4 regions of the Serratia ficaria genome follow, and region 1 is predicted to be linked to each of the others. Evidence: predicted binding sites of a transcription regulator. Region 1 holds the regulator's gene; each other region holds the start of a gene.
What was found. The regulator CRP, encoded in region 1, controls carbon source genes, mostly activating them, when cyclic AMP is high. The targets are predictions, from matches to a motif close to ATGTGANNNNNNTCACAT.
Positions count from the first base shown of each region.

Region 2: CKW09_RS17500 (YfcZ/YiiS family protein) is a predicted target of CRP. The motif match lies at 4,248-4,265, and genes of this name have one in related genera.
Region 3: deoC (deoxyribose-phosphate aldolase) is a predicted target of CRP. The motif match lies at 4,612-4,629, and genes of this name have one in related genera.
Region 4: yrbN (protein YrbN) is a predicted target of CRP. The motif match lies at 3,116-3,133, and genes of this name have one in related genera.

Region 1 covers NZ_LT906479.1:4,835,981-4,843,792, reverse strand. The annotation lists gene CKW09_RS22735 (YccS/YhfK family putative transporter) at 36-2,114, opposite strand; gene crp (cAMP-activated global transcriptional regulator CRP) at 2,166-2,798, opposite strand; gene CKW09_RS22725 (OsmC family protein) at 3,179-3,586, shown strand; gene CKW09_RS22720 (phosphoribulokinase) at 3,626-4,495, opposite strand; gene CKW09_RS22715 (YheU family protein) at 4,652-4,885, opposite strand; gene CKW09_RS22710 (hydrolase) at 4,882-5,862, opposite strand; gene CKW09_RS22705 (LysE family translocator) at 5,982-6,584, shown strand; gene CKW09_RS22700 (PhzF family phenazine biosynthesis protein) at 6,594-7,376, shown strand; gene CKW09_RS22695 (LacI family DNA-binding transcriptional regulator) at 7,377-7,812, opposite strand, start outside.
Region 2 covers NZ_LT906479.1:3,707,643-3,715,454, reverse strand. The annotation lists gene CKW09_RS17515 (MFS transporter) at 1-1,484, shown strand, start outside; gene bglB (beta-galactosidase BglB) at 1,523-2,662, shown strand; gene fadL (long-chain fatty acid transporter FadL) at 2,718-3,995, opposite strand; gene CKW09_RS17500 (YfcZ/YiiS family protein) at 4,402-4,698, shown strand; gene fadI (acetyl-CoA C-acyltransferase FadI) at 4,880-6,190, shown strand; gene fadJ (fatty acid oxidation complex subunit alpha FadJ) at 6,190-7,812, shown strand, end outside.
Region 3 covers NZ_LT906479.1:729,734-737,545, forward strand. The annotation lists gene osmY (molecular chaperone OsmY) at 1-587, shown strand, start outside; gene CKW09_RS03425 (DUF1328 domain-containing protein) at 745-906, shown strand; gene CKW09_RS03430 (CsbD family protein) at 964-1,149, shown strand; gene CKW09_RS03435 (patatin-like phospholipase family protein) at 1,160-2,281, shown strand; gene CKW09_RS03440 (TatD family hydrolase) at 2,278-3,060, shown strand; gene CKW09_RS03445 (NupC/NupG family nucleoside CNT transporter) at 3,246-4,523, shown strand; gene deoC (deoxyribose-phosphate aldolase) at 4,851-5,630, shown strand; gene deoA (thymidine phosphorylase) at 5,700-7,022, shown strand; gene deoB (phosphopentomutase) at 7,209-7,812, shown strand, end outside.
Region 4 covers NZ_LT906479.1:562,380-570,191, forward strand. The annotation lists gene pnp (polyribonucleotide nucleotidyltransferase) at 1-1,885, shown strand, start outside; gene nlpI (lipoprotein NlpI) at 2,014-2,898, shown strand; gene yrbN (protein YrbN) at 3,146-3,220, shown strand; gene CKW09_RS02610 (DEAD/DEAH family ATP-dependent RNA helicase) at 3,210-5,144, shown strand; gene yedE (selenium metabolism membrane protein YedE/FdhT) at 5,291-6,505, shown strand; gene yedF (sulfurtransferase-like selenium metabolism protein YedF) at 6,502-6,741, shown strand; gene CKW09_RS02625 (helix-turn-helix transcriptional regulator) at 6,750-7,616, opposite strand; gene CKW09_RS02630 (MFS transporter) at 7,738-7,812, shown strand, end outside.

The DNA of each region.
Region 1 (7,812 bases):
GCGTGCGACGATTGGGGCGCGGCCATGCCGCGCCCTTATTGATCGCGCAGCTTGCGTTTCAGCCAGATGCCGTGGTGCGGGCGCTGGCTCCAGGCCAGCGACGAAATGGTGTGCATCACGCTCAGGTGCGACAGGATGCGCCGCAGGTGGCGTTCCATCTCGGTGACCGGCATGTCGGGATGCAGATCCGGCGGCTGCATGATGCCGCTGTTGCTGCTGCTCGGCCCGTCGTATTCCAGCCGCTGCTGGCAGCTTTGCAGCGCGATTTCACAGGTTTGCAGGTACTCTTCCGCCAGCGTTGGCGTCAGCATGTAGTGCTCGCGCGCCAGGATGGTCATGGCGTTGAGGTGCTCGACGATAAACTGGCTGTGGGTGACCCACAGCCGCATATCCGCCAGATAATCCGAAGCGAATCCCGGTTCCTGCATCGCCTGATTCAGCGAGGTGAACAGCGCATTATGCGCCTGATTGACCTGCATGCGCGCATAGGCCAGCGCGGCGGGATCCGGCTCCCGTTCTTCCAGCATCAGCCGCAGCGCGCGCTGATCGTTTTCCAGCGCCTGGTGCGCGTTTTTGCGCAGCAGGCCGCTTTGCCACTGCGGCCACAGCCAGATGGTGCCGCCGAAGACCAGCACGCAGCCAATCAGCGTATCGACCAGGCGCGGCACCAGGAAATGGGAGCCGTTCAGCGCCAGCAGCTGCAGGGTGTACACCGCGGTAACCGTGAAGCCGATGACCGCCAGCCCGTAGTTTTTCCGCGAAACCAGGTAGGCCAGCAGCGTGATCGCCAACATGATGCTCAGGGTTTCGGCCTCCGGCAGCTGCAGCCGCAGCAGGCCGGCGGCGATCATCAGCCCGGCCAGGGTGCCGAGCGCACGGTGCTGGATCCGCACCCGGGTGGCATTGTAGCCGTTCTGGCTCACCAGCATGATGGTCAACAGGATCCAGTAAGGCTTGGGCAGGTTGAACATCATCCCCAGGCTGCTGCCGAGCGCCAGCGTGACGCCCAGCCGCGCGGCGTTGCGCAGGGCGTTGGACCTGAACGACAGGTAGCTGGCCAGCGCCGGCCAGAACGGCAGGCGGCTCTGATTGGCCATCAGATCGCGACGGTACAGCGGGCGCTGGGTGCGCAGCAGGCGGGCGATGCGGCTGAAATGGTAATAGCAGAACTGGCCGACCGGGTTGTCGGCATGCTGCGCCGCCACCTTCTCCAACGCCGCCAGTTCATGGGTCATATTGAAGCGCTGCGAATGCTGATGATAGAGGATATCGTGCGCCACCACGCGCAGCCGGCCGGCGATCACCTGGGCGTTGCGGCGGATAATCGCTTCGGCCTGGCTTTGCTCCACCAGTTTTTGCACCTCTTCCGGCTGATGCAGGCTGACGGTAATGTGCTCCTGCAGATCCAGCGCCACCTGGAAGGTGCGCAGCAGGCGTTTTTGCTCCAGATTGCTGGCGTGCGGCAGGAAGTTGAGCTGCTGATACAGCAGGCCGATCAGATCCATCACCTTTTGCTGGCGCACCAGCAGCGGCGGCAGCGCGGTTTGCGGATCGGTGTGCTGGGTCAGCAGCGAATATTTGGCCTCGCAGTAGTCCGCCAGCTCCAGATACAGCTGGCTCAAAGACTCGCGCATCGGCTGCTCTTTCCACAGCTTGAACCAGAACCAGGTGAACAGGCCGTACCAGGCGGTGCCGATGACGTACAGCAGCGGCGCCTGCCAGATCGGCACCGTACCGGCCATGCTGAGGGAAAAAATGGCGGCCACCAGCGCCGCCGGCAGCAGCCGGGCGTGCAGCGGGCTGATTTCCCCGCTGACGCCGAGCAGCAGCGCCAGGCCGAGCATCAGCGCCGGCAGCGGCACCTGCCACAGCAGCGCCTGTTGCAACAGCAGGCTGCTGAGCGCGAACAGCGAACCGCCGACGATCAGACGTTTAAAGAAGCGTTTATGGGGCGTGTCCAGCCCGGCGATGTTGCAGCAGGCGGGAACCAGCGAAAACAGCAGGCCGAGCTGCAGCTGGCCAATCAGCAGGCCGAGCAGTACCGGCAGGCACAGCACCAGCGTTTGCCGCAGTGCGTAGTTGACTTCGGGGTGGTAGATCAGGCGGCGCCACATCGCAGGCTGCAGATAAAAAAACGGCGCATCGCTGCGCCGTTTTTTCAGTGATTAACGCGTGCCGTAGACGACAATGGTTTTGCCGTGGGCGGAGATCAGGTTTTGGTCTTCCAGCATTTTCAGAATACGGCCAACGGTTTCGCGTGAGCAGCCGACGATCTGGCCGATTTCTTGACGGGTGATCTTGATCTGCATGCCGTCCGGGTGGGTCATGGCATCAGGCTGTTTCGCCAGGTTCAGCAGGGTTTGCGCGATGCGGCCGGTAACGTCCAGGAAGGCGAGGTTGCCCACTTTCTCGGAGGTGACCTGCAGGCGGCTTGCCATCTGGGCGGACAGGCGCATCAGGATGTCTGGGTTAACCTGGATCAGCTGACGGAATTTCTTATAGGAAATTTCAGCCACTTCACAGGCGGTCTTCGCCCGAACCCAGGCGCTGCGCTCCTGACCTTCTTCAAACAATCCGAGCTCGCCGATGAAATCCCCCTGGTTGAGGTAGGACAGGATCATCTCTTTACCTTCTTCATCCTTGATCAGCACCGCTACGGAGCCTTTCACGATGTAGTAAAGCGTTTCGGCCTTTTCACCTTGGTGAATCAGCGTACTCTTCGATGGATATTTGTGGATATGGCAATGAGACAGGAACCATTCGAGAGTAGGGTCTGTTTGCGGTTTGCCGAGAACCATTCGCTGTTATCCTCTGTTGTTATCGCTGCCTTGTGTCACAGGGGTCAGAGTTCCCTGTAAAACGTGCCTGTAGCCGTTGTCTGAGCGAGGGCTATCGGCAGGTTTTGAGGCGTGTCATAAATATACGCTGTCGCTCTAGCATATTAACTTGCCGGGAGAGCTGCAAGCTACATTCTATTAACATACCGGTAAAGGAGCCTTTCCCTGGGCGTTTCCCTGAAATCAGTGTCCCGGAAAGATTTATTGCGGCTCTGTTTGTAGCACAGAGTAAGGCGGGTGTCTTGTGTTGTCTCGCTTCAGCATGATTAGCATCAGGTTCCGTTGCCTGTTTCTATGCGAAAGCGTACCCTGATTTTAAGAAATCAACCGGAGTGACCAGTATGCAGGCAAGAGTCAAGTGGGTGGAAGGGTTAACGTTTCTGGGTGAATCGGCGTCAGGCCATCAGGTGCTGATGGACGGCAACGCCGGCGACAAGGCGCCCAGCCCGATGGAAATGGTGCTGATGTCGGTGGGCGGCTGCAGCGCGATCGACGTGGTGTCGATCCTGCAAAAAGGCCGCAACGACGTGCGCGACTGCGAAGTCAAACTGACCTCCGAACGCCGCGAAGAAGCGCCGCGCCTGTTTACCCGTATCAACCTGCATTTCATCGTGACCGGCCAGCATCTGACCGACAAGATCGTTGAGCGGGCGGTCAACCTGTCGGCCGAGAAGTATTGTTCGGTCGCGCTGATGCTGAACAAGGCCGCCAGCGTGACCCACAGCTTCGAGATCCGCAGCCCGGAATAACCGGTTAACGGGCGCGGCCAGCGCTGCGCCCGTGCGCTATCATTCGATCTTCTTGCCTTCCAGCAGCCGTTGCACCAGCGGCGCCATAATCAGCTCCATCGCCAGCCCCATTTTGCCGCCCGGCACCACCAGCGTGTTGATGTGCGAGATGAACGAGCCCTGCAGCATCGCCAGCAGGTAGGGGAAATCAATCTGATCCAGCCCGCGGAAGTGGATCACCACGAAGCTTTCATCCAGCGAGGGGATCGCCTTGGCGGCGAACGGGTTGGAGGTGTCCACCGTCGGCACGCGCTGGAAGTTGATGTGGGTGCGCGAGAACTGCGGCGTAATGTAGTTGATGTAGTCTTCCATCGAACGCACGACAGAGTCCATCACCGCCTCGCGGGAATGGCCGCGCTCGCCGGTATCGCGGATCAGCTTCTGGATCCATTCCAGGTTGACTATCGGCACCACCCCGACCAGCAGGTCGACATGGTTGGCCACGTCGTTGTGTTCGGTGACCACGCCGCCGTGCAGGCCCTCGTAAAACAGCACGTCGGTCGGCGCCGGCAGCGGCTCCCAGGGGGTGAAGGTGCCGGGCACCTGATTGTAGGGCACCGCCTCGTCATAGGTGTGCAGGTACTTGCGCGAGCGGCCGGTGCCGTTTTTGCCGTACTCGATAAAGCTCTGCTGCAGCAGGCCGAAATCGTTGGCCTCGGGGCCGAAGTAGCTGATATGCCGCCCCAGGTCGCGCGCCTTGCGGATCGCCGCGTCCATTTCCGGCCGGGTATAGCGGTGGAAGCTGTCGCCTTCGAGCTCCGCGGCGCGAATGTTGAGCTGCTGGAAAATCTTGCGGAACGCCACGCTGGTGGTGGTGGTGCCGGCTCCGCTGGAGCCGGTCACCGCGATAACGGGATGTTTGGCAGACATGATGGTTGTCACTCCGTGTTAAATGCGCCGGCGTCAGATTCAGATATGGTTATGGGTTTGTTTGACGCCCTTTCGCCGGGGGCAAAATCTCGCGCGCTGGTTTGCAATGGCCCATTGTTACCTGATTTTTTCCGTCAGTCATAGAACCGATAACCACTAAATTTCTTCCTGCCCGGCGCGTAGCTGCCCGCGCGGCATGATGTTGACGGTTTCATGCAGCTCCGACCACATCAGCACCACTTCGCCGCTTTTCAGCTGGCGGCGCACGTCTTCCACCTTCTGTTCCAGCGAGCGTTCATGTTCGCCGTAGTCGGTGCCTTCCCGCAGCACAAAGGATTCGATCAGGCTGTTCAGGGTGTCGGTTGCCAATTCTTTCCAGGGGATAATCACGTCGGGATGTCCAGATAAGGGGATAGCCAGGATGGAATGCGATATTCCAGCCACATTTGCGGTTTTTTCAGCGTGCCGCCAACGAAGCCGACGTGGCCGCCAAACTCGGTCAGCTGGTATTCGATGTTGCGCGGCAGGTTGGCGACTTCGGGGATCACTTCATCGGTCATGAAGGGATCGTCCTTCGCATGGATGATCAGCAGCGGCGTTTGGATCGCCGGCAGCAACGGCAGCGCGCTGCAGCGCCGGTAATAATCGGTGGCGTCGCTGAAGCCGTGGATGCGCGAGGTGATGGCGTCGTCGAACTCGCGGATGCGCCGCAGGCGATTGAGCTGCGGCAGCCTGAGCGGCAGGGTGTCCGGATAGTGCAGCAGCTTGCGGGTGGCGTTTTGCTTCAGCTGCCCCAGCAGATAGCGCTGATAAACGCGGGAAAATCCCTGATCCATGCGGAACGAACAGGGTTCCAGCATCAGCGGCGCCGATACCACCACCGCCGCCTGCAGCAGGCTGTCGGCGCCCTGCTGGGCCAGATAACAGGCCAGCATGTTGCCGCCGAGCGAGACGCCCACCGCGGCGGTCGGCGCCGTACCGTAAGTGGCGCGCAGCCACTGCAGGAAGAAGCGGGCGTCTTCGGTTTCACCGGAATGGTAGATGCGCTGCTTGCGATTGGGCACGCCGCTGCAGCCGCGAAAATGCATCACCACGCCGAGCCAGCCTTTTTCGCGCCAGGCGTTGAGCAGGCCGTGTGCGTACGGGCTGTAGAAGTTGCCTTCCAGGCCGTGGAACAGCACCACGCGCGGTTTGTCGCCGGCCAGCGCGGGGTCCTCGCTCCAGGCGAGATCGACAAAATCGCCGTCGGGCAATTCCAGCCGCTGCCAGTGCGGTTTCAACAACACGCGGCGGCGCACCAGCCGCGGCAATAGCGTTTGCAGGTGCGGATTGCTGGCCCCGCTCAGGGGGCGAAAAGATTCATGCATAACCTGAATAAAAATCTTGTTGGCGGCTATTGTGAGATCAATAGCGCACTGTTAGCTTCAATACCATGAATTGACAATAATACTGCAAAAAAGCGACCTGGGTGAGGAGCACCCGCCTCATGGAACTGAGTTTATTTCTTTCGATGTTAGGCTTCCTGTGGGTAGCCGCCATCACGCCTGGCCCCAATAATATGTTACTGACCACCTCCGGCGCCAATTTCGGCTTTATGCGCTCGCTGTGGCTGATGATCGGCATCATGCTCGGCATGCAAAGCATCCTGCTGCTGGTGGCGTTCGGCGTCGGCAGCCTGATCCTGGTTTACCCGTCGCTGCACCTGATCCTGAAAATTCTCGGTAGCCTGTATCTGCTGTGGCTGGCGTGGAAAGTCGCCACCGCCGCCTATGAAAAGCTGGAGACCGACGTGGCGCCGCCCAAACCGGTGCGTTTGTATCAGGGCTGGCTGCTGCAGTTCCTCAACCCCAAGGCCTGGCTGATGGCGCTGGGCGCGGTGGCGAGCTTCAGCCTGGCGGGCGACGAGTATAACCATTCCATCGCGGCGATTGCGTTGGGCATTCTGGTGGTGAATATTATCGCCGGCATTATCTGGCTGGGATTCGGCACGGTGATCGGCCGCCTGCTGCGCAGCAAGAAAGCCTGGATTATCTTCAACGTTTCCATGGGGTTGTTGACCGCAGCCTGCGTGTTGCTGATCTGGCACTGAGGACATGTTATGACGGAAAACTATTTCCACGTCGTCGCCTTTACCGGTGACGGCCTGCGCGGCAATCCGGCCGGCGTTTGCCTGTTGCCGCAGCCGCTGCCGGCGGCGCGGATGCAGGCCATCGCCAACGAAATCGGCCTGCCGGAAACCAGTTTCGTCTGGGATGACGGCGACATGACGGCGATCCGCTGGTTCACCCCCGAGCGTGAAGTGGACCTGTGCGGGCACGGCACGCTGGCGGCCGCGCACGTGATGTTCAGCGCGGTCAATCCGGCGCTGCAGGATATCCGTTTCCGCTCGGCCGGCGGCGAGCTGTACGTCAAGCGCGACGCGCAGGACGGCGAGCGCCTGGTGCTCGATTTCCCGTCGCGGCCGCCGCAGAAGGTCGCGGAGCCCGCCGGGCTGGCGGCGCTGCTGGGCGCCAGGCCGCAGGAAGTGTGGCAGGCCAACGCGCTGCTGGCGGTGTTGGGGAATGAGGCGCAGCTGCGGGCGTTGCAGCCGGATATCCCGGCGTTGATCGCGTTGGCCGGCCGCGCGGTGATCGTCAGCGCGCCGGGCGAGGACGTGGACTTCGTCTCGCGCTATTTCACCCTGGACGGCGGCGAAGATCCGGTAACCGGCTCAGCGCACTGCACGCTGCTGCCTTACTGGACGGCGCGTCTTGGCCGCCACCGGCTGCACGCGCGGCAGATCTCGGCGCGCGGCGGCGAGTTGTTCTGCGAGCAGAAGGGCGATCGCACGCTGATCGGCGGCTATGCGCAGACATTTTTACGCGGTGAAATCAGCCTGTAATCAGGCCGAACCGCGTCGCACCAGCCGCCAGTCGAGCACGTCATTGCTCGGCGGCTGCTGCGGGTTTTTGATTTTTTCCAGCAGCAACTGCACGCTACGCACGCCAAACTGGTGCATCGGCTGTTCGACGGTGGTCAGCGGCGGGGTGGTGACGGCGCCGAACGGCACGCCGTCGAAGCCCATTACCGCCACCTCAGCCGGGATCGCCAACCCCTGCCGGTGCAGGGTGCTCATCGCGCCGCCGGCGATCACGTCGGAGATGGCGAACACCGCATCCGGCCGCGGTTGCGCGTCCAGCAGCCGGCTCATCGCCAGCGCGCCGGCGGCATATTCCAGCCCCTCAACGTATTCCACCCGGCAATAGTCCAGCCCCAGTTCGGCCAGCGCCTGTCGGTAACCCTGTTCCCGCTGCTGTGAATAGAGGTAACGCATATCG
Region 2 (7,812 bases), 1.1 Mb from region 1:
TGACCGCCGCCTGGTTGCTGTACTTCTACACCACCTTTTGCGGCCTGAGCCCGATCGAGGCGACCTCCATTTTTGCGCTGGCCAGGCTATTGGATGCGCTGATCAGCCCGCTGATGGGCTACCTGACCGACAACTTCGGCGCCACCCGCCTCGGCAGGCTGTTTGGCCGCCGCAAATTTTTCATTCTGCTCGGCATTCCGATGGTGTTCAGCTATAGCCTGATGTGGGTGGGCGACATGGGTTACGGCTACTATCTGCTGACTTACCTGCTGTTCGACGTGGTCTACACCATGGTGCTGGTGCCGTATGAAACCCTGGTGCCGGAGATGACCGACGACTTCAAACAGAAAACCAAGTTTTCCGGCGCGCGCATTTCCATGGCGCAGCTTTCCGCGATCCTGGCGGCTTTTTTGCCGGGCGCTTTGCTGGGGTATTTCGGCAAGGACAATGCGGTGTCCTTTTTCTATGCCAGCCTGGTGTTCTCGGTGCTGTGCGCGCTGGTGCTGACGCTGGTGCATCGCTTCACCTGGGAGCGCGCGCCGGGGCCGGAGAGCCAGGTCGAACGCCGGCGGCTGACGCTGGGCCAAAGCCTCAGCCGTCTGTGCGTCGAACTGTCTTCCACCCTGCGGGTGCGGATTTTTCGCCAGCACCTGGGCATGTATCTCGGCGGTTACATCGCCCAGGACGTCTTCAACGCGGTGTTCACCTACTACGTGGTGTTCGTGCTGATGCAGAGCGCCGCGGTGGCTTCCACGCTGATGGGCTGGATGGCCGTGATGCAGTTCGTGGCGGTGATCGGCATGATCCCGCTGTGCATTCGCTTTGGGCCGGCGCCGTCGTACCGGCTGGTGGTGACGCTGTTCGGGCTGAGCGCGCTTTCCTACGGCGGGCTGTATTACGCCGGGCTGAATGACGCGTTCTCGCTGTTGCTGTTGATCTCCGCACTGGCCGGGCTGGGGCGCGGCGGCATCAACTATGTGCCGTGGAATATCTATACCTACATCGCCGATGTGGATGAGGCGATCACCGGCCAACGGCGCGAAGGGATCTTCGCCGGCATCATGACCCTGACGCGCAAGGCCTCGCAGGCTGGCGCGGTGATTCTGGTCGGCCTGACGATGCAATTTTCCGGCTTTGTTTCCGGCCGCGGCGAACAGCCGCCGGCGGTGAGCCATACCATTTTGCTGATCCTGTGCCTGGGCACGGTGGCGGTGTTGTGCGTAGGGTTCTTTATTTCGCTGCGCTTTAAATTGAACCTCGCCACCCACGGCGTTTTGCGGGCGGAAACCGCCAAGATGCGCGCGGCGCGCGGCATCGTGCCGGAAAAAATCTTGCCGCAGGCGCGGGCGACCGTCGAGCTGCTGACGGGAATGCCCTACGAGTGCCTGTGGGGCAATAACAACATTGGCTACGCCAATCGCCATAAGCCCGCCGCGCCGCCGCTGCCGCGGGAAATCGACGGCAGAAAGCAGATGATCCTCTGAACCTCAGACCTGAAGCGCGAACAATCAAGGAGTCTCCGATGGTGGTATACCCCGTTAAGCACAGCCCGCTGCTGCGCCAACCCGAACGTTTCATCTCCCGCGAACAGCTGCAGCGGCGCATCGCCGATCTGGTGGATAACCTGGTCAACATCACCGATGACAGCGGCGAGTTTCTCTTGCGGCTGGACGACGGCAGGGTGATCGACACCAAGGGCTGGGCCGGCTGGGAATGGACGCATGGCATCGGCCTGTACGGCATTTATCAGCAGTACCGGCAGACCGGCGACGCCGGGCTGCGGGCGATCGTCGATGACTGGTTCAGCGCGCGCCTGGCGGAGGGCACGCCGACCAAAAACGTCAACACCGTCTGTCCGTTTCTGACGCTGGCCTATCGCTATGAGGAAACCGGGGACCCGCGCTGGTTGCCCTATCTGGAGAGCTGGGCCGAATGGGTGATGCACGACATGCCGCGCACCCAGGACGGCGGCATCCAGCACGTGACGCTGGCGGAAGAGAATCACCAGCAGCTGTGGGACGACACGCTGATGATGAGCGTGCTGCCGCTGGCGAAAATCGGCCGCCTGCTGAACCGTCCCGCGTATCTGGAAGAGGCCAAATACCAGTTTCTGGTGCATGCGCAGCATTTGCAGGATCGGGAGAGCGGGCTGTGGTTCCACGGCTGGACCTTCGAGGAGCGGCACAATTTCGCCAGGGCGCGCTGGGCGCGCGGCAACAGTTGGCTGACCATGGTGATCCCCGAACTGCTCGAGCTGCTGGATCTGCCCGAGCGCGACGCCACGCGGCGCTTCATGCAGCAGTTGCTGGCAAACCAGGCGGCGGCGTTGGCGCGCTGCCAGGATGACAGCGGGTTATGGCACACCTTGCTGGACGATCCGCATTCTTATCTGGAGGCTTCGGCGACGGCCGGATTCGCCTATGGCATTCTCAAGGCGGTGCGCAAGCGTTACCTCGGCGGCGAGTATGCGGCGATGGCGGAGCGGGCGGTACGGGGGGTGATTGAACGCATTACGCCGCAGGGGGAGTTGACCGACGTGTCTTTCGGCACCGCCATGGGGCGCGAGCTGGCGTATTATCGCCAGATCCCGCTGACCTCGATGCCTTACGGCCAGGCGATGGCGATCCTGTGTCTGGTAGAGTATTCGCGCATTTACTTATGACACCGTCAATAAAAAAGCGCCCCTGGGGGCGCTTTGGCTTGCCGTTCGATACCGCTCAGAAGCGGTAGTTGAAGTTGGCGCCGTACAGCCAGGCCTTGCCTTCGGACTCGAAGGTGTACGGGCCTTCCTTGACGGTGACTTTCTGGCCGTGCATGTAAGAAATGCCCACGTCAACCGATGCGTCCTTGTTGAACGCGTAGGTGGTACCGGCGCTCAGCCACAGGCGGTCCTGATCCGGAATGGAGATGGAGCGGTTTTGAGCCGGCACCGGGCTGTCGTCGAAGGCGATACCGGTGCGGAAGGTCCAGTTATCGTCATAGAAGTAGGTGGTGCCCAGCGCGATGCGGTAAGCGTCCTTGAAGCCTTCGTGCTTCTCAAACAGCGTCTGGCCGTTGCTGCCGGTGGCCTTCAGCTCCTGGAACTGGCTCCAGCTGGTGTAGGCCAGGCTGTAGTGGATAGCCCACTGCGGCGCCACCTTGTTGTAACCGGACAGTTCCCACATTTCCGGCAGGTTCAGGGTCAGAGAACCCGGAATAGTGCTGCCGTTGGTGCCCCATGGCAGGCCCGTTTTTCCTTGCAGCGGGTTCAAAGCTGAGGGAATGCTGCTCTTATAATCGCCGTCGAAGTCGATTTTCACTTCGGAACGGTAGGTGAAGCCGTAGCGGTTGTTTTCATCCACTTCGTACAGGATGCCGGCGTTCCAGCCGTAGCCCCATTCGTCACCTTTCAGATGCGAGATCTGGGTATCGGCCGGCATGCCGAGCGCTGCGCCGCTTTCACCGGCATAGCGTTCAAGTTTGGCTTTAGCGTAAACCGCGTCAAAGCCCAGACCGAAGCTGAAGTGCTGGTTCAGGCGGTAGGCGCCGCTCAGGTTCAGGTTCACGGTGGTCAGATCGGTTTTACCGCCGTAAGCGCCTGCGGTATAACCGTCGTTGAATTCAGTGGCCAGGCCATAGTTGCTGGTGACCGAGCCGCCAACCGCGAACTGGTCGTTAATCGGATGCACATAATGCAGGTTCGGCACCCAGGCCACCGGGGCGATGTTCTTGGAATTCAGGCTGGCGCCGGAGGGGGATTTGCCGGTGATGTCCACGTCCGGATCGATAAATACCGCGCCGATCGAGAATTCGGGGCGGGTGTACATCATCAATAGGGCCGGGTTGCGGCTGGCGGATGCCGCGGTGTCTGCGATGGCGCCTTCGCCAGAATACGAACGTCCTAAGCCAGCTGATGAAAACTCATTCAGCTGGAATCCTGCGGCAGACACGTTTGAAGAAATAATTGCCACTGCAGCTGCGAGAGCTGATTTAGTAAATAGGTTTTTCTGGCTCATGACCAAAACCTCATTATGTGTTTATTATTTAAACTATTGTTACACGTGGTAACAAGGAGCGCGGGATTGTAGGGTCCGTTATCATTCAGACAAATCAGACCAGTGGCTGAATTATAGGTCCGACCTGTGAATATGTTGCAACTTTGTTTTTGAAATATTTCCAATCTGATATCAAAAAAGAGATCTGCTTAACAAAAAGCCAACGGTAAATAACAAAATTCTTACCATTGCTTAGCAGACGCCGATTTTTATTTGTGATTTCCATCACTTAAAACACCTATAAAAAGTAAGTGCTAGTGATTGATTGCGCGGCGGAGTAAAATACCCGCAGAATTTTGTGGCTTTATGCCGGTCAGTCAATGGCAGTTCGGGCCCGTTTGCCAGTGGCCCCTGAGGAGAACCAACCATGTCAGATGCAATTAATAAATGCAGCGCCCAGGAAACCGCAGCTTGCTGCTGCGTGGATGTCGGCACCGTGATGGACAACACCGATTGCACCGCGTCCTACAGCCAGGTGTTTGGCAATCAACAGGATGCGCAGGCCATGCTGGCCGCGCTGACGGCCAAGGCGCGCGCGGTGGAATCCGACCCTTGCGACATCAGCAGCAGCATTAAACCGGTTGACGGCGGCGTACGGCTGGCGGCCGATTTTACCTTCGCCTGCCAGGCGGAAACGCTGATTTTCCAGCTCGGTTTGCGTTAACCCTACCTTGCACTGCGGCGCGCTATTCATCGCGCCGCGTTTCCCGCCGATAGAAAGTTGCTCCTGCTCTCAGTTTTGACCTCTGGCGGTTTGCCAAATGTAACCATTTAGTTAACAATGACCCCATCAGGTCAGACCTCTTTCTGCCCGTTGCGCGACGTTATTTTCTTCAGGAGCGTTTATGAGTAAGGCACTGCCGTTGGTGACCCGTCACGGTGACCGTATCGCGATTGTAAATGGACTGCGTACCCCCTTTGCCAAACAGGCGACCGCCTATCACGGCATTCCGGCGGTGGATCTGGGAAAAATGGCGGTAAGCGAACTGTTGGCCCGCAGCGGCATTGACCCGGCGCTGATCGAGCAACTGGTGTTCGGCCAGGTGGTGCAAATGCCGGAGGCGCCGAACATCGCGCGTGAAATCGTGCTCGGCACCGGCATGAGCGTGCATACCGACGCCTACAGCGTATCGCGCGCCTGCGCCACCAGTTTCCAGGCCATCGCCAACGTGGCGGAAAGCATCATGGCCGGCAGCGTCGGCATCGGCATCGCCGGCGGCGCCGATTCGTCCTCGGTGCTGCCGATCGGCGTCAGCAAAGCGCTGGCGCGCACCCTGGTGGATGTCAATAAGGCGCGCACCCTGTCGCAACGCCTCAAATTGTTCGGCCGATTGAAATTCCGCGATCTGATGCCGGTGCCGCCGGCGGTGGCGGAATACTCCACCGGCCTGCGCATGGGCGACACCGCCGAGCAAATGGCGAAAAGCCACGGCATCACCCGGGAAGAACAGGACGCGCTGGCGCACCGTTCCCATCAGCTGGCGGCCAAGGCCTGGGAGCAGGGCTGGCTGCGGGACGAGGTCATGACCGCCTACGTGCCGCCGTACCGGGCGCAAATCGCCGAAGACAACAATGTCCGCAAAGATTCCAGCCTGGCCTCCTACGCCAGGCTGAAACCGGCGTTCGATCGCAAACACGGCAGCGTGACCGCGGCCAACAGCACGCCGTTGACCGACGGCGCGGCGGCGGTGCTGATGATGAGCGAGTCGCGCGCCAAAGAGCTGGGCCTGCAGCCGCTGGGTTATCTGCGCAGCTTCGCCTTCGCCGCCATCGACGTGTGGGAAGACATGCTGCTCGGCCCGTCCTACGCCACGCCGCTGGCGCTGGATCGCGCCGGCATCGGCCTGGCCGATCTGACGTTGATCGACATGCACGAGGCCTTCGCCGCGCAGACCCTGGCCAACCTGAAAATGTTCGCCAGCGATGAGTTCGCCCGGCAAAAACTGGGGCGCAGCCAGGCGATCGGCGCGGTGGACATGGATAAATTCAACGTATTGGGCGGCTCGATCGCTTACGGCCACCCGTTTGCCGCCACCGGCGCGCGCATGATCACCCAGACGCTGCACGAGCTGAAACGCCGCGGCGGCGGGCTGGGCCTGGCTACCGCCTGCGCAGCCGGAGGGTTAGGGGCCGCAATGATCGTGGAGGTGGAATAATGAGCTTCGAAAACGCATTGCACGAACAGCGGGCCAAACCTTCGGCTTTTCAGTTGACGCTGCGCCCGGACAATATCGGCGTGATCACCATCGACGTGCCGGGCGAAAAGGTCAATACGCTGAAGGCCGAGTTCGTCGAACAGGTGAATGACGTGCTGCTCAAGGCGCAGCAACATCCGGCGTTGGAAGGGCTGGTGATTATCTCCGGCAAGCCGGATTCGTTTATCGCCGGCGCCGACATTACCATGATTGCCGCCTGCGCCAGCGCCAAAGAGGCCGAAACGCTGGCGAAGAAGGGGCAAAGCACCCTGGCGCAGATCGCCGCTTTCCCGGTGCCGGTAGTGGCGGCGATCCACGGCGCCTGCCTGGGGGGCGGGCTGGAGCTGGCGTTGGCCTGCCACAGCCGGGTGTGTTCGCTGGATGATAAAACCGCGCTCGGGCTGCCGGAAGTGCAGCTGGGGCTCTTGCCGGGCTCCGGCGGCACCCAGCGTTTACCGCGCCTGATTGGCGCCGGCAAGGCGCTGGACATGATCCTGACCGGCCGGCACATCCGCGCGCGGCAGGCGTTGCGCATGGGGTTGGTGGACGACGCCGTGCCGCAGTCGATTTTATTGCAGACCGCCATCGAGCGGGTGAAATTGGGCTGGCAAAGCGCGCGCGCGCTGCCGTGGCAGGAGCGTTTGCTCAATGGGCCGCTGGGCAGGAGCTTGCTGTTCAGCATCGTCCGTAAAAAAACCTTGGCGAAAACCCACGGCAATTATCCGGCGGCGGAGCGCATCATTCAGGTGGTGCGCACCGGGCTGGATCAGGGCAGCGCCAGCGGTTACGAAGCCGAGGCGCGCGCCTTCGGCGAGCTGGCGATGACGCCGCAGTCGGCGGCTTTGCGCAGCCTGTTCTTCGCCTCCACCGCGCTGAAGAAAGAGCGGGGCGGCAATGCGCAGCCGCACGCGCTGCATCGCGTCGGCATTCTGGGCGGCGGCCTGATGGGCGGCGGCATCGCCTGCGTGACCGCCACGCGCGGCGGCTTGCCGGTGCGGATTAAAGACGTCAACGAAAGCGGCATCAACCACGCGCTCAAGTACAGCTGGGAGGCGCTCGGCAAGCGGGTGCGCACTAAGCGCATGCGCCCGGCGGAGCGGCAAAAGCAGATGATGCTGATCTCCGGCTCCAGCGACTACACCGGCTTCGAGCAGGCGGACATCGTGGTAGAGGCGGTGTTTGAAGATCTGGCGCTGAAGCAGCAGATGGTTGCTGAAATCGAACGGCACGCCGCGCCGCATACCGTCTTCGCCTCCAACACCTCGTCGCTGCCGATCGGCCAAATCGCCGCCCAGGCGCAGCGGCCGCAGCAGGTGATCGGCCTGCACTATTTCAGCCCGGTCGATAAAATGCCGCTGGTGGAGGTGATCCCGCATGCCGGCACCAGCGAAGAAACCATCGCCACCACCGTGGCGTTGGCGCACAAACAGGGCAAGACGGCGATTGTGGTGGCCGACCGCGCCGGTTTTTACGTCAATCGCATTCTGGCGCCCTATATTAATGAAGCGGCGCGCTGCCTGCTGGAAGGTGAGCCGATCGAGTCGCTGGACAAGGCGTTGGTGGACTTCGGTTTCCCGGTGGGG
Region 3 (7,812 bases), 1.1 Mb from region 1:
TGATGGCTGTCGTTTTGGGTTCCGTTCTGGTGAGCGGCAGCGCGCTGGCTGAAGACGGCTTGCTCAACAAAGCATCAAGCGCCGCTGATAGTGCGGGTGCCAAAATCGATAGCTCCATGAAAAAAGTCGACGGCTACATGGATGACAGCGCAACAACGGCTAAAGTTAAAAGTGCCCTGGTCGATGATAACACCATCAAAAGCACCGACATTTCGGTGAAAACCGAACAAGGCGTGGTTACCCTGAGCGGTTTCGTCGGCAGCCAGGCGCAGGCCGAGCACGCGGTTGAAGTGGCCGGCAAAGTGGAAGGCGTCAAGTCCGTCAGCGACAAGCTGCACGTGAAAGACGAAGCCAAGCAGTCCGTGAAGGCGTATGCGGGCGATACCGCGACCACCAGCGAACTGAAAGCCAAACTGCTGGCCGATGACATCGTGCCTTCACGCAACGTGAAAGTGGAAACCACCGACGGCGTGGTGCAGCTTTCCGGCGAAGTGAAAACTCAGGCGCAGTCCGAGCGTGCGGAAAGCATCGCCAAAGCGATCGACGGCGTGAAAAGCGTGAAGAACGATCTGGCGGTGAAGCCTTAATATTGGCCGGCATGCGCAACGACAAGCACTAAATTCCGGGCCGGCCCTGCGCCGGCCCGGAATGCACCACCAAAAAAAGAACTGACCCGCAGCCCGTTGCCGCCCTGTGAAGGGCGCAGGTTGCGATGTGTTTTTTCACTATGGTAAGGAGAGGCTTATGTTTCGTTGGGGCATTATCTTTTTAGTTATCGCACTGATCGCGGCGGCATTGGGGTTCGGTACGCTGGCGGGGACCGCCGCCTGGGCCGCGAAAATCGTGTTCGTCGTGGGTATCATCCTGTTCCTGGTCAGCCTGTTTACCGGCCGCCGACGTCCTTAGCTTTCCTTCAAAGTGTAACAAAGCTTAATTCCTTTTCCCGCAGTAGGGAGGCAAGTCATGAACAGCGACATCATTCTCGGACGCTGGAAACAGCTGAAAGGCCAGGTATGGCAGGCATGGGCGGAGTGGTCCGGCAGTGATTGCGCCTGGCTGACCGGCAGCAATGACTTCCTCTCTGGCGTACTGCAAGAGGATTACGGAAGAGAGCAAGACGCGGTATCCTCGGAGAAAACGTCTCACTGAGGAAGCAGCGTTGGGATACAGAATACCCATCACGCTCGGCAATATAGAACCGCTGGCGTATAAACCTTACCGGCCCGGCAAGATGGCGCTGGTATGTGAAGGGGGCGGGCAGCGCGGGATATTTACCGCCGGCGTGCTGGACGAGTTCCAGCGAGCCCGCTTTAACCCCTTCGATCTGATGATCGGCACCTCCGCCGGCGCGCAAAATCTGTCGGCTTACGTCTGCGGGCAGATGGGCTATGCGCGGCGGGTGATCACCCGCTACACCACCTCGGCCCAATTCTTTAACCCGCTGCGCTTCGTGCGCGGCGGGCACCTGATCGATCTCGACTGGCTGGTCGACATTACCTCGCAGCAGCTGCCGCTGGCGATGGACGTGGCGGAAAAGCAGCTGATCGACGGGCGTGAATTCTTGATGTGCGCCTGCCGCAGCGACGACTTCGCACCGACCTACCTGCCGGCGCAGCGCGACAGCTGGCTGCCGGCCATCAAGGCTTCCAGCGCCATTCCCGGCTTTTACCGCCTCGGGGTGGAGCTGGACGGCGTCAGCTATCAGGACGGCGGCATCAGCGATGCGATCCCGGTCGAAGAGGCCTATCGCCGCGGCGCCGACACCATCGTGGTGATCCGCACCGTGCCCTCGCAGATGTACTATACGCCGCAGTGGATGAAGCGCATGGAGCACTGGCTGAGCGAGAGCAGCCTGCAGCAGATGGTGCGCATCCTGCAGCATCACGAGCAAAGCTACCACCGCATCCAGCAGTTTATCGAGAAGCCGCCGGGCAAGCTGCGCATCTTCGAAATATTCCCGCCGAAGCCGCTGGCCAGCAACGCGTTGGGCAGCCGGCTGACCTCGCTCAACCAGGATTACCACCTGGGGCGCCGCTGCGGCCGCTACTTCCTGGCGACCGTCGGCCACTGGCTGCTGGAGCAGGAAAAACTGGACGGCATGAAGGTGAAAAAGGCGCTGTCGCGTCGGCTGATCCAACCGGAAAATGTCAGGATGCCTTCGCCGATCGTCACCGATATCAACCTGCCGCACGATCTTGCCGCGCAGCCGGAAGCCAATCTGGCGGCGCCGAAAATCATCCTGCCGGGCGATCTGCCGCCGGGGGAAGGGGGCGCCCTGTGAACCGCGAGTTTACCGACACCCATTGCCATTTCGACTTCCCGCCGTTTAGCGGGCGGGAGGCCGAAAGCCTGGCGTTGGCCGCGCAGGCCGGGGTGCGGAAAATTATCGTGCCGACGGTCACCGCCGAGCGGTTTGCGCGGGTGCTGACGCTGGCGCAGGATCATCCGCCGCTGTTCGCCGCGCTGGGCCTGCACCCGCTGTATATCGCCCAGCATGGTGAACCGCAGCTGGAACAGCTGGCGGCGCTGCTGGCCAGCCGACCGCCCAAGCTGGTGGCGGTGGGGGAGATAGGCCTCGACCTGTATATGGAAAACCCGCAGTTCGAGCGCCAGTGGGGGCTGTTGCAGGCCCAGCTGAAGCTGGCGAAGCAGCATGACCTGCCGGTGATCCTGCATTCCCGCCGCACGCACGATCGGCTGGCGGCGTTGTTGCGCCAGGCGCAGCTGCCGCGCCGCGGCGTGGTGCACGGCTTCGCCGGCAGCCTGTCGCAGGCGCAGGCGTTCGTTCGTTTGGGCTATCGCATCGGCGTGGGCGGCACCATCAGCTACCCGCGGGCGCAGAAAACCCGCGGGGTGATGGCGCAGCTGCCGTTGAGCGCGCTGCTGCTGGAAACCGACGCGCCGGACATGCCGTTGGCCGGCTATCAGGGGCAGCCGAACCGCCCCGAACGCGCGGCGGAAGTGTTTCAGGTATTGTGCGGCCTGCGGCCCGAACCGGCCGACGAGATAGCCGACGCTTTGCAACGCAATGCCCAGGCGTTGTTCGATTTCCCCGTCTAAACCCCTCATAATGTGATGCAGGTCACGTTATAAGATTTTCATTTGCTTCCTGTTGTATGCATTTGTGACATAAATCGGGGCGGGTGAGCGCTCGCTCAGTATAATCGCGCCCGTATAACGCCTTTCAGCAGACCTCTCGCAATGAGCAGGGATGCATTTCATTTTTCGCAACAGGGATACTTTTCATGCAACTCATCATGAGCCTGGTCGGCATGGCGGTGCTTATTGCCATCGCGGTGCTGTTGTCCAGCAACCGGCGCGCCATCAACATGCGCACCGTGGTCTGGGCGTTCGTCATTCAGATCGCCATCGGCGCGCTGGTGCTGTATGTGCCGGTCGGCCGCAGCATGCTCGGCGGCATGTCGGCCGGGGTGGCCAACGTGATCGCCTACGGCAATCAGGGCATTTCGTTCATCTTCGGCGGGCTGGTCTCCGACAAAATGTTCGAGGTGTTCGGCGGCGGCGGCTTCGTCTTCGCGCTGCGCGTTCTGCCGGTGATCGTGTTCTTCTCCTCGCTGATCGCGGTGCTTTACTACCTGGGCATCATGCAGCTGGTGATCCGCGTCCTGGGCGGCGGCCTGCAGAAGCTGCTGGGCACGTCGCGCACCGAGTCGCTGTCGGCGACCGCCAATATCTTCGTCGGTCAAACCGAAGCGCCGCTGGTGGTTCGCCCGTATATCGCCACCATGACCCAGTCCGAGCTGTTTGCCGTCATGTGCGGCGGCCTGGCTTCGGTGGCCGGTTCGGTGCTGGCGGGCTATGCCCAGATGGGGGTGCCGCTGGAGTACCTGATCGCCGCTTCGTTCATGGCCGCGCCGGGCGGGCTGCTGTTCGCCAAGCTGATGGTGCCGGAAACCGAAAAGACCCATGACAAAGACGATGCGATGAAGCTGATCGCCGAAGAGGACCGCCCGGCCAACGTGATCGACGCGGCGGCTTCCGGCGCGGCTTCCGGCATGCAGCTGGCGCTGAACGTCGGCGCGATGCTGCTGGCGTTCATCGCCCTGATCGCCCTGCTGAACGGCATTCTCGGCGGCATCGGCGGCTGGTTCGACTACCCGCAGCTGTCGCTTGAGCTGCTGCTCGGCTGGCTGTTCTCACCGATCGCTTTCCTGATCGGCGTGCCCTGGAGCGAAGCGATGACCGCCGGCTCGTTTATCGGCCAGAAAATTATCGTCAACGAATTCGTCGCCTACATGAACTTCGGCGCCTATCTGCGCCCTGACGAGGTGGTGGCGGCCGAGGGGCTGCAGGTGCTGTCTGCCCATACCAAGGCGATCATCTCCTTCGCGCTGTGCGGCTTCGCCAACCTGTCGTCGGTGGCCATTTTGCTGGGCGGCCTGGGCAGCATGGCGCCCAGCCGTCGCCACGACATCGCGCGCTTCGGCCTGAAAGCGGTGGTGGCCGGCACGCTCTCCAACCTGATGAGCGCCACTATCGCCGGGTTCTTTTTGGCGCTGTAAGCTAAACTCTCAAAAACGCGGGCGTGCGCTGCGCGCCCGTGATCTTCAGCGGTTTCTTTAGCGAATTTGTGAACGATATCGCGTTATTTTGTGATGCTCTTCACATATAATTCCATCCTGTTACAGTGCTATTTCATATGGTGTGACGCCTAACGCGAATTGCCCCGGGCGATCCGGTTAAAATAGCTATTACTGGCCAGCCGCATCGCGGGTGGCTCTGTGCGGTGAGAAGGATCTCAGTTGCCGCCGCGGGAATCCGTTCCCCAGCGCTATCTTCATGGAACCAAGTCCGCTCGCCAACATCCAGGTTCTCAGTTGGAGAGTTTTATGACCGAACTAACCGCAGCAGCGCAACGTGCGCTGAATTTAATGGATTTAACCACGCTGAATGACGACGACACCGATGAGAAAGTGATCGCGCTCTGTCGTCAGGCCAACAGCCCGGCCGGCCACACCGCGGCCATCTGCATTTACCCGCGTTTTATCCCGGTGGCGCGCAAGGCGCTGCGCGAGCAGGGCACGCCGGACATCCGCATTGCGACCGTGACCAACTTCCCGCATGGCAACGACGATATCGACATCGCGCTGGCCGAAACCCGCGCGGCGATCGCCTACGGCGCGGATGAAGTGGACGTGGTGTTCCCCTACCGCGCGCTGATCGCCGGCAACGAGCAGGTGGGCTTCGAGCTGGTCAAGCAGTGCAAACAAGCCTGCCAGGCGGCCAACGTGCTGCTGAAAGTGATCATCGAGACCGGCGAGCTGAAGCGGGCCGATTTGATCCGTAAAGCGTCCGAAATCGCCATCAACGCCGGCGCCGATTTTATCAAGACCTCCACCGGCAAGGTGCCGGTCAACGCCACGCTGGAAAGCGCCGAGCTGATGATGTCGGCGATCCGCGATCTGGGCGTGGCGGAAACGGTCGGCTTCAAGCCGGCCGGCGGCGTGCGCAGCGCGGAGGACGCGCTGCACTATCTGCAACTTGCCGATCGTATTCTGGGTGAAGGCTGGGCCGATGCGCGGCATTTCCGCTTCGGCGCGTCCAGCCTGTTGGCCAGCCTGCTGACCACCCTGGGCCACCGCGCTCAGGCCGGCGGCGGCGGCTACTGATCGATTCCGATGGCCGGGCGCCGCGTGGCGCCTGCCTTCATCCGATTCTAGGTTACACAGGGGGATGCCTTGTTCCTGGCACAAGAAATAATTCGTAAAAAACGCGACGGCCAGCCGTTGAGCGAAGCCGAGATCCGTTTTTTCATCAACGGCATCCGCGATAACGCGGTGTCCGAAGGGCAGATCGCCGCGCTGGCGATGACCATTTATTTCCACGACATGACCATGCCGGAGCGCGTGGCGCTCACCATGGCGATGCGCGACTCCGGCACCGTGCTGGACTGGAAGAGCCTGTCGCTGAACGGCCCGATCGTCGATAAACACTCGACCGGCGGCGTGGGCGACGTCACTTCGCTGATGCTCGGCCCGATGGTGGCGGCCTGCGGCGGTTATGTGCCGATGATCTCCGGCCGCGGCCTGGGCCATACCGGCGGCACGCTGGACAAGCTGGAGGCGATCCCGGGCTTCAACATCTTCCCGGACGACAACGCCTTCCGCAAAATCATTCAGGACGTGGGCGTGGCGATCATCGGCCAGACCAGCTCGCTGGCGCCGGCGGACAAGCGCTTCTACGCCACCCGCGACATTACCGCCACCGTGGATTCCATTCCGCTGATCACCGCCTCTATTCTGGCGAAGAAGCTGGCGGAAGGCCTGGATGCGCTGGTGATGGACGTGAAGGTCGGCTCCGGCGCCTTTATGCCAACCTATGCGGCTTCGCAGGATCTGGCGCAGGCGATCGTTGGCGTGGCCAACGGCGCAGGCTGCAAAACCACCGCGCTGCTGACCGACATGAACCAGGTGCTGGCGTCCAGCGCCGGCAACGCGGTGGAGGTGCGCGAAGCGGTGCGTTTCCTGACCGGCGAATACCGCAACCCGCGCCTGCTGGAAGTGACCCTGGCGCTGTGCGTGGAGATGCTGCTGTCCGGCGGGCTGGCGAAAGACGACGCCGATGCGCGCGCCAAGCTGCAGGCGGTGCTGGACAACGGCAAGGCGGCGGAGGTGTTTGGCCGCATGGTGGCGGCGCAGCAGGGCCCGGCGGATTTCGTCGAGCGTTACGACAGCTACCTGCCGGCGGCGACCCTCAGCAAGCCGGTTTACGCCGAGAAGCCGGGCATCATCAGCGCGATGGATACCCGGGCGCTGGGCATGGCGGTGGTGTCGCTGGGGGGCGGGCGCCGCCGCGCGACCGACAATATCGATTACAGCGTCGGCCTGACCGAGATGGCGCGCCTGGGCGACAACCTGGATACCCGGCAGCCGTTGGCGGTGATCCACGCCAACGACGAAGAGAGCTGGCAGCAGGCGGCCGAAGCGGTGCGCGGCGCCATGACGCTGAGCGACAACGCGCCCGAAGCGACGCCGGTAGTTTACAAACGAGTGTCGGAATAAGTATTACCTTTACCACATTTATAGCGGCAGCAAAACTCGCTGCCACTATACCCAATGGATTTCAAGATGCAGGTAGGCGGTAACTGAAGGAATCCCCAGTCACTTGGTGAACCAAGTGACTGGGGTGAGTGAAGGCAACCAACACCCCTGCGGCTTGAAAGACGACGGGTATACAGGAGAGCACAGATGAAACGTACATTTATTATGGTCTTGGACTCATTCGGCATCGGCGCCAGCGAAGACGCCGAGCGTTTTGGCGATCGGGGTTCCGACACCCTGGGCCACATTGCCGAGGTTTGCGCGCGCGGCGAAGCCAACGTTGGCCGTCAGGGCCCGTTGACGCTGCCTAACCTGAGCCGCCTGGGCCTGGGCAAGGCGGCGGAGGAGTCTACCGGCAAATTCCCGCAGGGGCTGGACCGCGACGCGGATATTATCGGCGCTTACGCCTACGCCAGCGAGCTCTCTTCCGGCAAGGACACCCCGTCGGGCCACTGGGAAATCGCCGGCGTGCCGGTGCTGTTCGACTGGGGCTACTTCAAGGACGAGCACAACAGCTTCCCGCAGGCGCTGCTGGACAAGCTGGTCGAGCGCGCCAAGCTGCCGGGCTACCTGGGCAACTGCCACTCTTCCGGCACGGTGATCCTCGATCAGCTGGGCGAAGAGCACATGAAAACCGGCAAGCCGATTTTCTACACCTCCGCCGACTCGGTATTCCAGATCGCCTGCCATGAGGACACCTTTGGCCTGGAGCGTCTGTACGAACTCTGCGAAATCGCCCGTGAAGAGCTGA
Region 4 (7,812 bases), 940 kb from region 1:
CCGTCGTGAAGGCCGCCCGAGCGAAGGCGAAACCCTGACTTCCCGTCTGATCGACCGTCCGATCCGTCCTCTGTTCCCGGACAGCTTCCTGAACGAAGTTCAGGTGATCGCGACCGTGGTTTCCGTTAACCCGCAGGTTAACCCGGACATCGTTGCGATGATCGGCGCCTCTGCAGCCCTGAGCCTGTCCGGTATTCCGTTCAACGGCCCAATCGGCGCAGCGCGCGTAGGTTACATCAACGACCAGTACGTACTGAACCCAACCACCGACGAGCTGAAAACCAGCAGCCTGGACCTGGTGGTTGCCGGTACCGCCGGCGCGGTGCTGATGGTTGAATCCGAAGCCGACGTGCTGAGCGAAGATCAGATGCTGGGCGCCGTGGTGTTTGGCCACGAGCAGCAGCAGATCGTGATCGAGAACATCAACTCCCTGGTGGCCGAAGCCGGCAAACCTAAGTGGGACTGGCAGGCGCCTGCGGTCAACGAAGCGCTGCACGCGCGCGTGGCCGAGCTGGCCGAAGCTCGCTTGGGCGACGCTTATCACATCACCGAGAAACAAGAGCGTTACGCTCAGGTAGATGCGATCAAGGACAGCGTGGTCGAGACCCTGCTGGCGCAGGACGAAACGCTGGACGCGTCTGAAATTCAGGACATCCTGGGCAGCGTAGAGAAAAACGTGGTGCGTAGCCGCGTACTGCGCGGCGAGCCGCGCATCGACGGCCGCGAAAAAGACATGATCCGCGGCCTGGACGTGCGCACCGGCGTACTGCCGCGCACCCACGGTTCCGCACTGTTCACCCGCGGCGAAACTCAGGCGCTGGTTACCGCGACCCTGGGCACCGCGCGTGACGCGCAGAACCTGGACGAGCTGATGGGCGAAAAGACCGACAGCTTCCTGTTCCACTACAACTTCCCTCCGTACTCCGTGGGCGAAACCGGCATGGTCGGTTCACCTAAGCGTCGTGAAATCGGTCACGGTCGCCTGGCGAAACGCGGCGTATTGGCTATGATGCCTAAACCGGAAGATTTCCCGTACACGGTGCGCGTGGTTTCCGAAATCACCGAGTCCAACGGTTCTTCTTCCATGGCTTCGGTCTGCGGCGCCTCTCTGGCGCTGATGGACGCGGGCGTGCCAATCAAGGCCGCCGTTGCGGGTATCGCGATGGGCCTGGTGAAAGAAGACGACAACTTTGTGGTTCTGTCCGACATTCTGGGTGACGAAGATCACCTGGGCGATATGGACTTCAAAGTGGCCGGTAGCCGCGACGGTATCACCGCGCTGCAGATGGACATTAAAATTGAAGGCATCACCCGCGAAATCATGCAGGTGGCACTGAACCAGGCCAAGGGCGCGCGTCTGCACATCCTGGGCGTGATGGAACAGGCTATCAGCACCCCGCGCGGCGATATCTCTCAGTTCGCACCGCGCATTCACACTATCCGCATCAACCCGGATAAGATCAAAGACGTGATCGGTAAAGGCGGCTCGGTGATCCGTGCGCTGACCGAAGAGACTGGCACTACCATCGAGATCGAAGATGATGGTACAGTTAAAATCGCTGCGACCGACGGTGAGAAAGCGAAATTCGCTATCCGTCGTATCGAAGAGATCACTGCGGAGATCGAAGTTGGCCGCATTTACCAGGGTAAAGTGACCCGCATCGTTGATTTCGGCGCGTTCGTCGCTATCGGCGGGGGTAAAGAAGGCCTGGTGCACATCTCTCAAATCGCCGACAAGCGCGTTGAGAAAGTGACCGACTATCTGCAGATGGGTCAGGAAGTGCCGGTTAAGGTACTGGAAGTTGACCGTCAGGGCCGCGTGCGTCTGAGCATCAAAGAAGCGACGGCGCCGGAAGCGGGTTCGCCTGCGCCTGAAGCAGAATAACTGTATAGATAGTTTTACAGCTCCCCGCCATGGGGTTGGGAGCTGTTCGTATCGCGCGGGTAGGATGCTTGCGTATTAGCAAACGGATGGCAGGACGTTCATCCAATGTTTGTCTTCGGGAGTGGGAAATGAAGCCTTTCTTGCGCTGGTGTTACGTTGCGACAGCACTCATGCTGGCAGGATGCAGCAACCATGATTGGCGTAAAGACGAAGTTTTGGCGATCCCGTTGCAGCCTACGTTGCAGCAGGAAGTGATCCTGGCGCGCATGGAACAAATACTTGCCAGCCGGGCACTGACGGACGATGAGCGTGCGCAGCTTTTATATGAGCGCGGTGTGCTGTATGATAGCCTTGGGTTACGTGCACTGGCGCGCAATGATTTCTCGCAAGCGCTGGCGATACGTCCTGATATGCCGGAAGTTTTCAACTACCTGGGCATTTACTTAACGCAGGCAGGCAATTTTGATGCTGCCTATGAAGCGTTTGATTCTGTACTAGAGCTTGATCCAACTTACAATTACGCGCGTTTAAACCGGGGCATCGCACTGTACTATGGCGGCCGCTTCCCGTTGGCGCAGGATGATCTGCAGGCGTTTTATCAAGACGACCCAAACGATCCCTTCCGTTCGTTGTGGCTGTATCTTGTGGAGCGAGAAATCGATCCCAAGAAGGCTGACGTAGCGCTCAAGCAGCGTTATGACAAAGCGGACAGAGGGCAATGGGGATGGAATATTGTCGAATTCTACCTGGGCAACATTAGCGAGAAAACGCTGATGGAACGCCTCAAGGCAGATGCAACGGATAACACTTCGCTCGCTGAGCATCTCAGTGAAACTGACTTCTATTTAGGTAAACACTACCTGAGTCTGGGGGACAAGGACACCGCTTCGGCGCTGTTCAAACTGACGGTTGCTAACAACGTACATAACTTCGTTGAGCACCGCTATGCATTGTTGGAATTGGCGCTTTTGGGCCAAGAGCAAGACGACCTATCGGAATCGGACCAGCAATAGCTGACGAACACCTCTACCCAATAGATTTCAAGTTGCGGCAAGGCGGCAATCGAACGAATCCCTGGGAGCTTAGTTCACTAAGTGACGAGGATGAGGGAGAGCAGCCAACGCAGCGGCAGCTTGGAAGATGAAGGGTAATCAGCCTGATCGACATTGGTTTTACAGCCAAAGTTATCGCCTTCACGGGCGAGGGCTTTTTTGTTCGTTTTATAATCTAATTTGAGCCGGTTCACACTTTTCAATGAAAATGACTGAAAATTTTCTCGACGAGTTATGTAGACTGGCTGCCATTATTAATGAGGCACGTGTACATGACTACTGAGTTTGAAACCTCTTTTGCTGACCTGGGGCTGTCTGCTCCAATCATTTCCGCCCTGACCGATCTGGGCTATGAAAAACCATCACCGATCCAGGCTGAGTGTATTCCTCACCTGTTGAACGGCCGCGACGTGCTGGGCATGGCACAGACCGGTAGTGGTAAAACCGCAGCGTTCTCGCTGCCGCTGCTGCATAACCTGCAGGCAGACCTGAAAGCGCCTCAGATCCTGGTGCTGGCGCCGACCCGCGAACTGGCGGTTCAGGTTGCCGAAGCAATGACCGATTTCTCCAAACACATGCATGGCGTAAACGTCGTGGCCCTGTACGGCGGCCAGCGTTATGACGTGCAGCTGCGCGCCCTGCGTCAGGGCCCGCAAATCGTGGTGGGTACCCCAGGCCGTCTGCTGGACCACCTGAAACGCGGCACCCTGAACCTCTCTAACCTGAGCGGCCTGGTGCTGGATGAAGCCGACGAAATGCTGCGCATGGGCTTTATCGAAGACGTAGAAACCATCATGGCTGAGATCCCGGCTGAACATCAGACCGCGCTGTTCTCCGCCACCATGCCGGAAGCGATCCGTCGCATTACCCGCCGCTTTATGAAAGAGCCGCAGGAAGTGCGCATCCAATCCAGCATCACCACCCGCCCAGACATCAGCCAGAGCTACTGGACTGCGCAAGGCATGCGCAAGAACGAAGCGCTGGTGCGTTTCCTGGAAGCGGAAGACTTTGACGCGGCGATCATCTTCGTGCGCACCAAAAACGCGACCCTGGAAGTGGCCGAAGCGCTGGAACGCAGCGGTTACAGCAGCGCCGCGCTGAACGGCGACATGAACCAGGCGCTGCGTGAGCAGACTCTGGAGCGCCTGAAAGACGGTCGTCTGGACATCCTGATCGCCACCGACGTTGCGGCGCGTGGTCTGGACGTTGAGCGCATCAGCCTGGTTGTGAACTACGACATCCCGATGGATTCCGAGTCTTACGTTCACCGTATCGGCCGTACCGGCCGTGCCGGTCGTGCCGGCCGCGCGCTGCTGTTCGTGGAAAACCGCGAACGCCGCCTGCTGCGCAACATCGAACGCACCATGAAGCTGACCATTCCGGAAGTCGAGCTGCCAAACGCAGAGCTGCTGGGTCAGCGTCGTCTGGCCAAGTTCGCCGCGAAAGTACAGCAGCAGCTGGAAAGCAGCGATCTGGACATGTACCGTGCGCTGCTGGCTAAACTGCAGCCGGAAGAAGAGCTGGAAATGGAAACCCTGGCCGCAGCGCTGCTGAAAATGGCCCAGGGCGAACGCCCTCTGATCCTGCCGCCGGATCCGGTGTTCAAACCGCGTCAGCGCCGTGAGTTCAACGATCGTGACGATCGCGGCAACGACCGTCGTCGCGATGCGCGTCCAGACAGCCGTGACGGTGACCGCCCGCGTCGTGAACGTCGCGACGTCGGCGAAATGCAGCTGTACCGCATCGAAGTGGGCCGTGATGACGGCGTGGAAGTTCGTCATATCGTTGGCGCTATCGCTAACGAAGGCGACATCAGCAGCCGTTACATCGGTAACATCAAGCTGTTCGCTTCCCACTCCACCATCGAGCTGCCGAAAGGCATGCCGGGCGAGATCCTGAATCACTTCACTCGCACCCGCATCCTGAACAAGCCGATGAACATGCAACTGCTGGGCGATGCACAGCCGCACGAACGTCGTGAGCGTCGTGAAGGCGGCGCCGGCGAGCGCCGTGGCAACGGTCGTCCTTTCAACGGCGAACGCCGTGAAGGCGCAGGCGCTCCGCGTCGTTCTTTCGGTGAACGTCGCGAAGGCGGCAACGCCGGCGGCGAGCGCCGTGGCGGCAACTTCAATCGTGACGGCAAGCCGGCTCCGCGTCGTGATGACTCAGCGCCAACGGCTCCACGTCGCCGTTTCGGTGATGCATAATCGCTGATTTGACCCTTCGCGGTCAGTCGCACTGAAAACCAGCCTTCGGGCTGGTTTTTTTATGCCTGAAATTTACCGTCAAACGACGTTGAATGGCGTATTATTCATAAGGTTTTTTCTTATGGATGATATGCACGGGAGATGCCATGAGTTGGCAGCAATTTAAATCTCAATACCTGGTGCGCTTTTGGGCACCGTTACCGGCGGTGATCGCCGCCGGGATCCTCTCTACCTACTACTTCGGCATGACCGGCACCTTCTGGGCGGTGACCGGCGAATTCACCCGCTGGGGCGGCCACGTATTGCAGTGGTTCGGCCTGCACCCCGAGCAGTGGGGGTATTTCAAGGTTATCGGTCTGGCAGGCACGCCGCTTGAGCGCATCGACGGCCGGATGATTATCGGCATGTTCGCCGGCTGCATCGCCGCCGCGCTGTGGGCCAACAACATCAAGCTGCGCCAGCCGCAGCATCGCATCCGCATCGTGCAGGCGCTGCTGGGCGGCATTATCGCCGGTTTTGGCGCCCGCCTGGCGATGGGCTGCAACCTGGCGGCCTTCTTCACCGGTATCCCGCAGTTCTCGCTGCACGCCTGGTTCTTCGCGCTGGCGACCGCCGCAGGCTCCTATTTTGGCGCCAAATTCACCCTGCTGCCGATGTTCCGCATTCCGGTCAGGCTGCAAAAGGTGAAGGCCGCCGCGCCGCTGACGCAAAAGCCGGCGCAGGCGCGCCGGCGCTTCCGTCTCGGCATGGCGATTTTCGCTCTGGCGGTGGCCTGGTCGCTGTGGACGCTGTTCGATGCGCCCAAGCTGGGCATCGCCATGCTGTTCGGCATCGGCTTTGGCCTGTTGATTGAGCGCGCGCAGATTTGTTTCACCTCGGCGTTCCGCGATTTGTGGATCACCGGCCGCACCCACATGGCGAAGGCGATCATCATCGGCATGGCGGTCAGCGCCGTCGGCATCTTCAGCTACGTGCAGCTCGGCGTCGCGCCGAAAATCATGTGGGCCGGGCCGAACGCGGTGCTGGGCGGCCTGCTGTTCGGTTTCGGCATCGTGCTGGCCGGCGGTTGCGAGACCGGCTGGATGTACCGGGCGGTAGAAGGCCAGGTGCATTACTGGTGGGTGGGGCTGGGCAACATCATCGGCGCCACGCTGCTGGCCTATTACTGGGACGATCTGGCCCCGGCGTTGGCCACCGATTATGACAAGGTCAACCTGCTGGACACCTTCGGCCCGATCGGCGGCCTGTTGGTGACCTACCTGCTGCTGGCGTTGGCCTTTGCCGCCATGCTGTGGTGGGAGAAACGCTTTTTCCGCGCCAAACCTGCGGCGCAGGTGGTCAATTTAAGGAGCATGCCATGAAAGCGACGGCGATAGTGCCGGATTACCGGCTGGATATGCTGGGCGAGCCCTGCCCATACCCGGCGGTGGCGACCCTGGAGGCGATGCCGCAGCTGAAGCCGGGCGAGATCCTCGAGGTGATCAGCGATTGCCCGCAGTCGATCAACAACATCCCGCTCGACGCGCGCAATCACGGCTACAAGGTGCTGGATATCCAGCAGGACGGCCCGACCATCCGCTACCTGATCCAGCGCTGAGCGCCGGGTTACTCTGCGCCGCCGGTCAACTGATGCAGGCGGCGCTCGCTCGGCTCATCCGCCGGCACATACACCAGCATGCGGTCGCCGTTGCGCGGCGCCGACCACCAGTTGTTCTGCCGCAGGTTCATCACCCCCACCGACGGATGTCGGAAGCACTTGACGTTGTTGTCGATGCTGCGCACCTCGTGCCGCTCCCAGAGGGTGCGGAAATCCTCCGAGACCGCCAGATAGCGCGCCAGCTGTTGCTCCCAGAGCGGATCGCCCAAATGCTCGGCCATCTGCGCGCGGAACAGCGCCACCATTTTCGGCATCACTTCGTCCCAGTCCAATTGGCTGGCGCGCCACTGCTCGTGGGTAAACGCCAGATAGATGCAGTTGCGATCCTCCGGCGGCAGCTCGGCCAGATCGACGCCCATCAGCAGGCAATAGGCTCGGTTGAAGCCCAGAATATCGAAGCGGGCGTTGGAGATAATCGCCGGCAGCGGATCGAGCTGGTCGAGAATTTTTTGCCCGTATATCGACAGCTGCTCGCAGCCCTCGTTTTGCGGCGTCGCCGGCAGGCTTTGCCCCGCCAGCCGGAACAGGTGGTGAGTCTCCGCTTCGTTGCACTGCAGCGCATTGGCGATGGCGGTCAGGGTTTTCGGCGAGGCCTGGATCGGCCGCCCCTGTTCCAGCCAGGTGTACCAGGTGATGCCGACGTCGGCCAACTGCGCCACTTCTTCACGGCGCAGGCCGGGCGTGCGGCGCTGGCGCATGCGCGGCAGGCCGAGCCGATTGGGGTCCAGGCTCTCGCGGCGCGTGCGCAGAAAAGCGCCCAGCAGCTTGCGGTTGTCGGCGTGAGCGGTGGCGGAAAGGCGGGTAGTTACGGGCATAAACAGTTTACTCCTGCAACGAGACCGGTAGTTTTTATACCATGATAACCAAGAACTGGTACCCGTTTGATTTAAGGGTGATGCTAATCACATTCCTGGGTTAACACAATGGTTGAACACGATGAACATGGCATCACCTGCGGCCTCTTTGGGCCGCGCGGGGCTGATTATCTTACTGGCCGGGCAGTTGCTGCCG